Regions from separate parts of the Citricoccus sp. NPDC079358 genome, predicted to be linked through region 2. Evidence: riboswitches for the same ligand, from Rfam matches in the RefSeq annotation. Region 2 holds a riboswitch; each other region holds the start of a gene.
What was found. A riboswitch is a leader RNA that binds a small molecule or an ion and turns the genes downstream of it on or off. The one in region 2 is predicted to bind S-adenosylmethionine.

Region 1 (3,269 bases), on a different contig from region 2:
CGCACCTACGATCCCGCCACGGTGCTCCCCCGCGCCGAGGTCGATGTGGCCGCCGCCGTGCCGAAGGTGCTGCCGATCCTGGACCGGGTCCGCACCGAGGGGACCCGAGCCGTGCTGGATCTCGGCGAGCAGTTCGACGGGGTCCGGCCGCCGTCGTTGGCCGTGCCGGCCGAGAAGCTCGCCGAGGCGCTCGAGTCCCTGGACCCCGAGGTCCGCTCCGCCCTCGAGGAGTCCATCGACCGAGCCCGCAAGGTGCACGCCGCCCAGATTCCCTCCGGGTCCGAGGTGGACCTCGGGGAAGGTGCCATCGTCGAGAACCGCTGGGTCCCGGTGAACCGCGTGGGCCTCTACGTTCCGGGCGGCCGCGCCGTCTACCCCTCCTCCGTGGTGATGAACGTGGTCCCGGCCCAGGCCGCCGGGGTCGCCTCGCTCGCGGTCGCCTCCCCGCCGCAGAAGGATTTCGGCGGCCTCCCGCACCCGGTCATCCTCGCGGCGTGCTCGCTGCTCGGCGTGGATGAGGTCTACGCCGCGGGCGGCGCCCAGGCGGTGGCCATGTTCGCCTATGGCGTGGCGGACGACGACGGCACTCGCGTGTGTGCCCCCGTGGACATGGTCACGGGGCCGGGCAACATCTTCGTGGCCGCCGCCAAGCGCGCCCTGCTCGGCACCATCGGCATCGACGCGGAGGCCGGGCCGACCGAGATCGCCGTGCTGGCCGACGGCACCGCCGATGCCCGGTGGGTGGCTGCCGACCTCATCAGCCAGGCCGAGCACGATCCCATGGCCGGCTCGGTGCTCATCACCACCTCACCCGAGCTGGCCCGGGACGTGGCGGCGGAGATCGAGCGGCAGGTGCCGGGGAGCTTCCACGAGGAGCAGATCCGCCAGGCTCTGGGCGGCCCGCAGTCCGGGATCCTGCTCGTGGGGACCCTGGACGAGGCGCTGGCCGTGGCCGACGCCTACGCCGCCGAGCACCTCGAGGTCCACACCGTGAACCCCCTGCAGACGGCCCGCCGGGTGACCAATGCCGGTGCCGTGTTCGTGGGCCCACACGCGCCCGTTCCGCTGGGCGACTACTCCTCCGGCTCCAACCATGTGCTGCCCACCGGCGGCTCCGCCCGCTACTCCTCCGGGCTGAACACGGTGAGCTTCCTGCGCCTGCAGCAGCTCATCCGCTACACGGAGACGGGGTTGAAGGAACTGGACACCAAGATCGCCGCACTGTCCACGGCAGAAGGATTGCCGGCCCACGGCGAGGCCGTCTCCCTGCGCTTCCGCTGACCTGCTGCCTGCTCCTCCGCGACCGCCGCACCCCGGGGGTGGGAGGCGGCGGTGGCGGGGGCGCGTTGGTCACGGGGGTTCATAGTTCGAGAAACCCTTTGACCGTTCCGGACGTCCGTCGTTAGTCTGGATCCAGAATCACGAGTTCCCGCTGTTACAGCCCTGGCTTGCGGGACGGCAACCCTCTTCACGCAGTAGTGGGGTGCTCCAGGTGAGGATTCGGCCTACCGGATGCCCCGGCGGGCAAGTACCGCGTTTCTGCTGGTGCCGATCGGGAGCCTCCCGTGGCGTGCCGCCGTGCAGATGCGCCTTCGGACGGAGGACCCACCATGACCGCCCTGGCTACCCACGACCTGCAGCAGACCGACCTCGACAGTGACCTCGATCGAGACCTGTCCGTACAGACCCTTCGCTCGGCCTTCTCCCACTTCCCCTCCGGCGTGGCGGCGCTCGCCGGCGTCGCCAACGGTGCGAAGGAGGGCCTCGTGGCCTCGTCCTTCACCGTCGGGGTCTCCCTGGAGCCGGCGCTGGTCTCCTTCGCCGTGCAGAACACCTCCCGCACCTGGCCCCGGCTGAAGCAGGCCGAGCGGATCGGGATCTCCATCCTCGGCGAGGACCACACCGACGTCTGCCGTCAGCTGGCCTCCAAGGAGGGGGACCGCTTCGCCGGCCTGGACATCCGGTCCACGGATGAGGGCGCGATCTTCCTGGACGGCGCCGCCCTGTGGCTGGACACCACCGTCTACTCCGAGCTGCCGGCCGGTGACCACACCATCGTCCTGCTCGAGGTGCACGGCGTGCACGATCACTCCGCAGAGCACGAGCCGATCGTGTTCCACCGCTCGGCCTTCCGCAACCTGCGCACCGCCGAGGGCAACCAGTAACCCGACCCCTCGCTTTGCGGGCAGAGAAGAGTACTGTTTTCTGCCCGCAAAGCGACCTCGGTGCCGGCGTGCGGCCCGGAGGTAGGATGTCCGGCATGCCTTCCGTCACTCCGTCCGCGCGGCGTTCGGGTTCGGGCTCGAGCACGACGCCGGCCGGCCCGGTCCGCTTGGATGCCTGGCTCTGGGGCGTGCGCATGTACAAGACCCGGTCAGCCGCCACCACGGCGTGCCGGGCCGGTCACGTCCGCCTCAACGGGCAGCCCGCCAAGGCCGCCCAACCGGTCAAGCCGGGCGACACCATCCGGTTGCGCCTTCCGGGCAGAGAGCGGATCCTCGAAGTCACCGGCCTGGTGGCCAAGCGGGTCGGCGCCCCCGAGGCGGTCCGGCACTACCTCGATCACTCCCCGGAACCCGTGCCACGGGAACTGCTGGCCGTGCCTCGCCGGGACCGCGGCGCCGGCCGACCCACCAAGCGCGACCGGCGCCAGCTGGACCGGCTCCGCAGCCGTGCCGTCCCAGAGCACGACTCTGTCCTTCGTGATCCCGGCTTCGATCCCGGCCTCGATCCCGAGTGAGCTCCTGGGCCGATGACGGACTCAGATGAACACCGGGAAAAGAATGCGCACCGGGAAAAATGGGGGCTTCAGTTCCGCGGCATCTCCCGTATTATGTGTCTCAGAAGTAGTAGTAGCAGTAAGTCCGTCACCACTGCGGACCGGTTGGCCCTCGGGCCGTTCGGAGCGTTGTAGGAAGCGGTTTCGCACACGCCGCTTCGCCCCCGTTGGAAGACCGACGGGTTTACAACCTCAGGAAAGGGCCCATCATGGCTACCGGTACCGTCAAGTGGTTCAACGCAGAGAAGGGCTACGGCTTCATCTCCCCGGATGATCAGTCCGCTGACATCTTCGTTCACTTCTCCGCCATTGAGGGCAATGGCTTCCGCGAACTGCAGGAAGACCAGAAGGTCGAGTTCGAGTCCCAGCAGGGCCCCAAGGGCATGCAGGCTGCGGCAGTCCGCCCGCTCTGATCGAGCTCGCCTGAACCCTTCAGGCTCCAGAACGGCCACCCTCCCCTCGGGGACGGTGGCCGTTCTGCTGTGACCAA
Region 2 (3,269 bases):
TGCGGCTGAGGTAGGCCCGGATCGTGCCGGGGTCGTTGGAGGCCACCATCTCCGGCAACGGTGGCCGGTCCGCGCTCGTCAGCATCTCGTCAGCTCGCTCCACGATGAAGCGCACGAGCTCCGCTTTGGAGGTGAAGTGCAGGTAGAACGTGGCCCGTGTGGCACCAGCGGCCAGAGCGATCTGGTCGATGGTGGTGGCACCATAGCCCTTCTCGGTCATGACCTCCACCCCGGCATCCAGCAGGAGTTGACGCGTCATACGTTTTTGGGCTTCCCGGAGTGTGGCCATGGTGACCCAGCCTATCGCCTTCGCCATCAGCCGGCGCCGGGCCCGGGGGTAAATCCGGCCCGACGCCGGCCCGCACGCTCAGGCGTGCGCGCGGTTCCGCAGGGCGAAGGACGAGCCGTAGTGGTTCTGCGGCAGGTGGTCACCGCGCCCGAAGAGCTTGTGGCGCATGGTGCCCTCGGCGTACTCGGTCTTGTAGCGGCCCAACTGCTGCAGTTCGGGGACCACGTACTCCACCACGTCCTCGAAGGTGCCGGGGGTGATGTGATACGCGAGGTTGAAGCCGTCCACGTCAGTCTCGTCCTGGATGCGCGCCAGCTCCCGCGCCACGGTCGCACCGGAGCCGACGATGACGGGGCCGAAGCCGCCCACACCGACCCATTCGGCCAGCTTGCGCACGGTCCACTCGGACTCGGCGTCACCGGAGGCCTTCTTGAAGGTCTCCACGGCGGACTGGATGGCGTTGGACTTCACGTCCCCGATCGGCTCGTCGAGCTCGAACTCGGCCAGATTGATGCCCATCCAGCCGGACATCAGCACGAGGCCGCCCTCGACGTCGATGTACTGCGTCAGTTCCTCGTACTTGGCGCGTGCCTCCTCGTCGGTGGCCCCAGTGACGATGGTCTGCATGGACATGATGCGGATGTCATAGGGATCCCGGCCGGCCTCGACCGCACCCTGGCGGATTTTGGCGGCGGTGCCCTTGATCATCTCGTCGGTGGGCGAGTTGATGAACACGGCCTCGGCGTGTTTGCCGGCGAAGGCCCGTCCGCGGGTGGAGGCGCCGGCCTGGTAGATCACCGGGGTGCGCTGCGGGCTGGGCTCGGTGAAGGCGATGCCGGGGGTCTTGAAGTAGGTGCCCTCGTGCTCGATCCGGTGGACCTTGGACGGGTCGATGAAGACCCCGGACTCCTTGTCGTAGACGACCGCGTCGTCCTCCCAGGAGCCCTCGAGGAGCTTGTAGACCACGTCGAGGTACTCATCGGCGTGGTTGTACCGCTCGTCATGCTCCATCTGGTCCACCTGGCCCATGTTGATGGCGGCGGAGGGCAGGTAACCGGTCACCACGTTCCAGCCCACGCGACCCTCGGTCAGGTGGTCCAGGGTGGCCAGGCGGCGCGCGAACGGGTAGGGGTGCTCGTAGGCGGTGCCGGCGGTGACCCCGAAGGTCAGGTGCTCGGTGACGGCGGCCATCGGCGGGACCACGAGCATCGGGTCGTTGACCGGGACCTGCGTGCCGGCCTTCAGGGTGGCCTCGTCGGAGGATCCATAGACGTCATAGGGCCCGAGGACGTCGGCGATGAACAGGCCGTCGAACAATCCCTGCTCGAGGGTCTGCGCCAGCCCGGTCCAGTAGCCCAGGGTGTTGTAGTCACGGGCGCGGTCCTCGGGGTGGCGCCAGAGACCGGGTGACTGATGGGCCACGCAGTTCATGTCAAAGGCGTTGAAGAGGATCTCGCGCCGGCCGGTGGCGGTGGTGGGCACACCCTCGGGAAGCTGGTTCGATCCATGGGCGTTCTCGTTGCTGGGGACAGACACGGTGGTGCTCCTTCCATCGGTCCTGGCGGTAGCACCTGTCCGGTTGCCCGGTGGTTGCTGCGGCGTCATCGAGCCAGATCTCTCGGCCGCTCTGGATGGGTACCCATCGATTGCACCACACCCTGGGGCGCGACCCCAACCGGGGGTTCACGCGGAGTCACCCGGCTTTTCCGTTTTGAGGGCAGAGATGAGTACTTATTTCTGCCCTCAAAACGGGACGGGCGGTGTCAGCTTGAGGCGAGGACCACGATCGGATCCGTGGTCGGCGCCTCGGACCCGCCGTCCGGTTCCACGGTGACGGCGAGCGCCGCATCCGCCGGGACGTCCTGCATCCGCACGAGGGCGAGGCCGTCCTGGACCTCCAGCAGCCCGGCCGGCTGCGGGGCTGCCTCCCCCTGGATGGTCCACATCTGGTAGTCGCGCCCCTCGGCGGGAGCCGGCAGGCCCCGTGCGGCCAGCACGGTCTCACCAGACGGGGCGCGGGCCACCTCGACCTCACCTCCGCCGGTCACCGGTGACTCCAGCCGCTCAGCTCCGTCCACCTGCAGAATCTGCTCGATCGCCGTGAGCTGATCGCCCTCGGTCACGCCACCCGTGGGCGCCCACGGCTGGCTCACCACCACGGCCACGGCGATCGCGGCGGCCGCAGCGGCCGAGACCGCCCCCACCCACCAGCGGCGCGCGTCCGGCCGGCGTCGGGCACGGTGGCTGGCCAGATCGGCGACGCCGGCTCGCCCGGAGCCAGCCCCGGGGCGGCCGTCCGCACCGTGTCCTGCCAGGGGCGAGGCGCCGGCGTCCTGATCAGGACGGGCGTCCTGGCCGGACTCGGCCACGGCCGAGAGAACGCGGTCCCGCAGGTCGGCGGGAGGCTCGGCCGGTGTGCTCACCGCCAGGCGGGAGACGGTGCTGGTGAGGGCCTCGGCCCGGGCGCGGAGCTCGGGGTCCGAGCCGAGCCGCTGCTCGATGGCGCGGCGCTCGTCCTCGTCCACGGCGTCCAGGGCCCAGGCGGCGAGCAACTCCGCGTCGAACTCGTTCTTGATCTCGTGCTCGTTTCCGTTCGTCATGCTCCCACCCCCAAACAGTCCTGTAGTCGTTGGAGCGCACTGCGCATCCGGGATTTCACGGTGGCCAGTTTGGCCCCGAGTCGTTCAGCGACCTGCCGGTAGGTCAGTCCGCCGTAGTAGGCCTGCGTCACGGCCTCGTATTCCAGGCCGGTCAGCGTGCCGAGGCATTTCGTCACGCGTTCCCGGTCCTCCGCCGATTCCACGGCCTCGGACACGTCGTCCCGGTCCCTCTCGAACCCGGCGACCCCGGCCCGTTCCTCCCGGTACCGGCCGGACTGGGTGGAACGGATCAGGTCGACGGCCCTGCGGTGGGTGATCGAGCAGACCCAGCCGACCACGGATCCGCGGTCAGGGTTGAAGCGCTCGGCGGAGCGCCACAC
Region 3 (3,269 bases), on a different contig from region 2:
CCCGCAGGCGATGACGGCCATGCCGGCCACACGGTCCGGGTAGGCGGTGGCCCACTCCAGGGCGCGGGCACCTCCCATGGAGCCGCCGATCACCGCCTGGAAACGCTCGATGCCCAGGGCGTCGGCCAACCGCGCCTCGGCATGGACGGAGTCGCGGATGGTGGTGAACGGGAAGCGGGATCCCCAAGGGGTGCCCTCCGGGTCCAGCGAGGACGGTCCGGTACTTCCGTAACAACCGCCGAGGATGTTCGGGGCGATCACGAACCAGGTATTGGTGTCGATGGGGCAGCCGGGGCCGACGACACCCTCCCACCAGCCCTCCTCCGGATCACCGGAGGAGGCCGCCACGTGCGTGGACCCGGTCAGGGCATGCAGCACCAGCACGGCGTTCGACTTCTCGGCGTTGAGCGTGCCCCAGGTCTCGTAGGCGATCTCCACCTCCGGCAGGTGGCCACCGGTCTCGAAGTCCAAGGCGCCGATGCGCCGAGTGTGCAGGCCGCCGTCGGGTAGGCCCGTGGCGGTCGGCTGGGGGGTGGTCGTGGTCATGCGAATACCTCCGGCCCTAGGCGCTCACGTCGGCCGCGGCGAAGCCGTTGTCCAGATCGGCCAGGATGTCTTCGATGCTCTCCACACCCACGGACAAGCGGACCAAGCCGGGGGTGACACCGGTGGCACGCTGCTCCTCCTCGGTGAGCTGGGAATGCGTGGTGGATGCCGGGTGGATGACGAGCGAGCGGACATCACCGATGTTGGCCACGTGGTGGTGCAGGCGCAGGGCGTCCACGAAGCGGGCCCCGGCCTCGCGGCCGCCGGCGATCTCGAAGGAGACGAAGCCGGCCGGGCCCTTCGGCAGGTACTGCTTCGCGCGCTCGTGCCAGGGACTGGAGGCCAGCCCGGGGTAGATCACGGCCTCGGCCAGGGCGTGGCCGTCCAAATACTCGGCCACCTGGCGGGCGTTCGCCACGTGGCGCTCCATGCGCAGGGACAGGGTCTCGAGGCCCAGGTTGAGCAGGAAGGCGTTGAAAGGGCTGATCGCGCTGCCGTAGTCGCGCAGCAACTGGACCCGCGCCTTGAGTACGAAGGCCAGGTTGGCCCCGAGGATGCCGTCCACGCCCAGGTCCCGGGCGAAGACGATCCCGTTGTAGCTCTCGTCCGGGGTGTTGAAGCCCGGGAAGCGCTCGGGCTGGGCGGCGAAGTCGAAGGTGCCGCCGTCCACGATCACGCCGGCCATCGCCGCGGCGTGGCCGCCGAGGTACTTGGTGGCCGAGTGGACCACGATGTCCGCACCGTGCTCGATCGGGCGCAGCAGGTACGGGGTGGCCAGGGTGTTGTCCACGATCAGCGGCAGCCCGGCGCCGTGGGCGACGTCGGCGACGGCGCGGATGTCCAGCACGTCCCCGCGGGGGTTGCCGAGGGTCTCACCGAACAGGGCCTTGGTGTTGTCCTGGATGGCGTTCTGCCACGCCTCCGGGCTGTCCGGGTCCTGCACGAAGGTGGTGGTGATGCCGATCTTGGCCAGGGTGTGCTTGAACAGGTTCTGCGTGCCGCCGTACAGCGAGGCGGACACGACCACATGGTCCCCCGCCCCGGCGAGGTTGAGGATGGAGAAGGTGGTGGCCGCCTGGCCCGAGGCCAGCAGTAGTGCCCCGACCCCGCCCTCCAGGGCGGCGATCTTGCCTTCAACGGCTTCCTGGGTGGGGTTGCCGATGCGCGAGTAGATCGGGCCGAGATCCTTCAGGGCGAAGCGGTCGGCGGCGACCTCGGCGGACGGGAAATCGAAGGAGTTCGACTGGATGATCGGCAGCACCGTGGCGCCGTAGGGGTTCTCCTCCGGGATCCCGGCATGGACCTGGCGGGTCTCGAAGCCCCACTGGGCTGGATCGGCGGCCTCGGTGTTCGGGGTGCTGGGGGTGTTGGTGGGGTTGTCAGTCACGTGACGGCTCCTGTCAGTCCAGGGCCACCGGTGTGGTGCCGGCGGGCAGGGACATCGTCCAGCAACCCGACGCGGCGTGGTGGCCCGCGCTTGCCGGTGCCGGTCGGCACCTGCCTGGTCCTCACCCGGGGCACCCCACCGCGAGCTGGAGGGTTGCCGGCCAGCAAGCCGGGGCTTGATGCTGGCACTCATGACCTTCGTCAAGTCTGCCAGATCGGCTCCGGGGATTCATCCCCGGCCGCCCTGGGGCGTAGCATTGCGCCGCACGGTGCTCCCGCGGCCCTCGTCATCAGGGACGCCGAATAACCGGCACCGGCTGCCGGTCAGACCTGTGACGTCGACCACATTTCAAGTGAGGTTAACCTAACCAGTCCGGGCCGGAAGAAAGTGCAACGATAAGAGCATGATGCGCCTGGATCACGTCTCGTACGCCGTTGGACCCGAAGAAGGACTTGCCGCCACGGTGGCCCGTCTCGCCGAAACGCTCGGCATCGAGCGCGTCAAGGGCGGTGTCCACCCCCGCTTCGGCACGCGCAATGCGATCTTCCCGCTGCGCAACCGCCAGTACCTCGAGGTCGTGGAGGTCTTGGACCACCCCTCCTCGGAGAAGGCCCCGTTCGGCCAGGCCGTGCGCGCCCGCTCCGAGATGGGCGGCGGCTGGATGGGCTGGTGTGTCTCCGTGGACGACCTCGCCCCGTTCGAGGAGCGCCTGGAACGCCAGTCCGTGCCCGGCAACCGCAAGTTCCCGGACGGCCGCGAACTCACCTGGCGCCAGATCGGCATCAAGGGCCTCATCGCCGATCCCCAGGTCCCGTACCTCTTGCGCTGGGATGAGGGCACCGAGGACCTGCACCCCTCACAGGCCCACACGCCTCAGGCCGAGTTGTCCTCCATCACGATCGCCGGCTCCCGCGACCGCGTGCGCGGCTGGTTGGGCCTGGACGACCCGGAGGAGACGGTCGGGGACATCAACGTGGTCTTCGAATCGCCCTCCGGCACCCCCGGCATCCTGGAGGTCACCTTCGAGACCCCCCAGGGCACCGTCACGCTCTGACCCCACGCACCACCCTGCGTTGAGTCCGGAGGGATTCACCTCTCAGCCCCGATATACGTGAATCCCTCCAGACTCACGTCACGGATTCAGGTGCCGAACAGGCCTGCCGCCACCAGCAGCGGGTACGCCACGAAGCCGGCGGCATTCAGCAGGAAGTGCGCGATCACCAGCGGCATCACCCGCCGGTATCTCAGGTAGACCGCGCCGAACACCAGCCCCATCAGCAGGTTGCCGATCCCCGGGCCCACCCCCTGGTAGAGGTGGTAGGCACCCCGCAGGACC

Region 1: linked by a shared signal. The riboswitch ahead of AB0333_RS10410 (flavin reductase family protein) and the one ahead of AB0333_RS09275 (LLM class flavin-dependent oxidoreductase) in region 2 are both predicted to bind S-adenosylmethionine.
Region 3: linked by a shared signal. The riboswitch ahead of AB0333_RS13370 (PLP-dependent transferase) and the one ahead of AB0333_RS09275 (LLM class flavin-dependent oxidoreductase) in region 2 are both predicted to bind S-adenosylmethionine.

The regions. Positions count from the first base shown of each region.
Region 1 is NZ_JBFBLI010000007.1:64,319-67,587, reverse strand. It holds gene hisD (histidinol dehydrogenase) at 1-1,281, shown strand, start outside; SAM riboswitch class IV at 1,418-1,537, shown strand; gene AB0333_RS10410 (flavin reductase family protein) at 1,611-2,165, shown strand; gene AB0333_RS10405 (RNA-binding S4 domain-containing protein) at 2,261-2,740, shown strand; gene AB0333_RS10400 (cold-shock protein) at 2,989-3,192, shown strand.
Region 2 is NZ_JBFBLI010000006.1:72,583-75,851, reverse strand. It holds gene AB0333_RS09280 (helix-turn-helix domain-containing protein) at 1-259, opposite strand, end outside; gene AB0333_RS09275 (LLM class flavin-dependent oxidoreductase) at 368-1,771, opposite strand; SAM riboswitch class I at 1,836-1,927, opposite strand; gene AB0333_RS09270 (anti-sigma factor) at 2,053-2,889, opposite strand; gene AB0333_RS09265 (sigma-70 family RNA polymerase sigma factor) at 2,886-3,269, opposite strand, start outside.
Region 3 is NZ_JBFBLI010000011.1:69,997-73,265, reverse strand. It holds gene AB0333_RS13375 (homoserine O-acetyltransferase) at 1-546, opposite strand, end outside; gene AB0333_RS13370 (PLP-dependent transferase) at 563-1,933, opposite strand; SAM riboswitch class IV at 2,015-2,129, opposite strand; gene AB0333_RS13365 (VOC family protein) at 2,337-2,987, shown strand; gene AB0333_RS13360 (CPBP family intramembrane glutamic endopeptidase) at 3,074-3,269, opposite strand, start outside.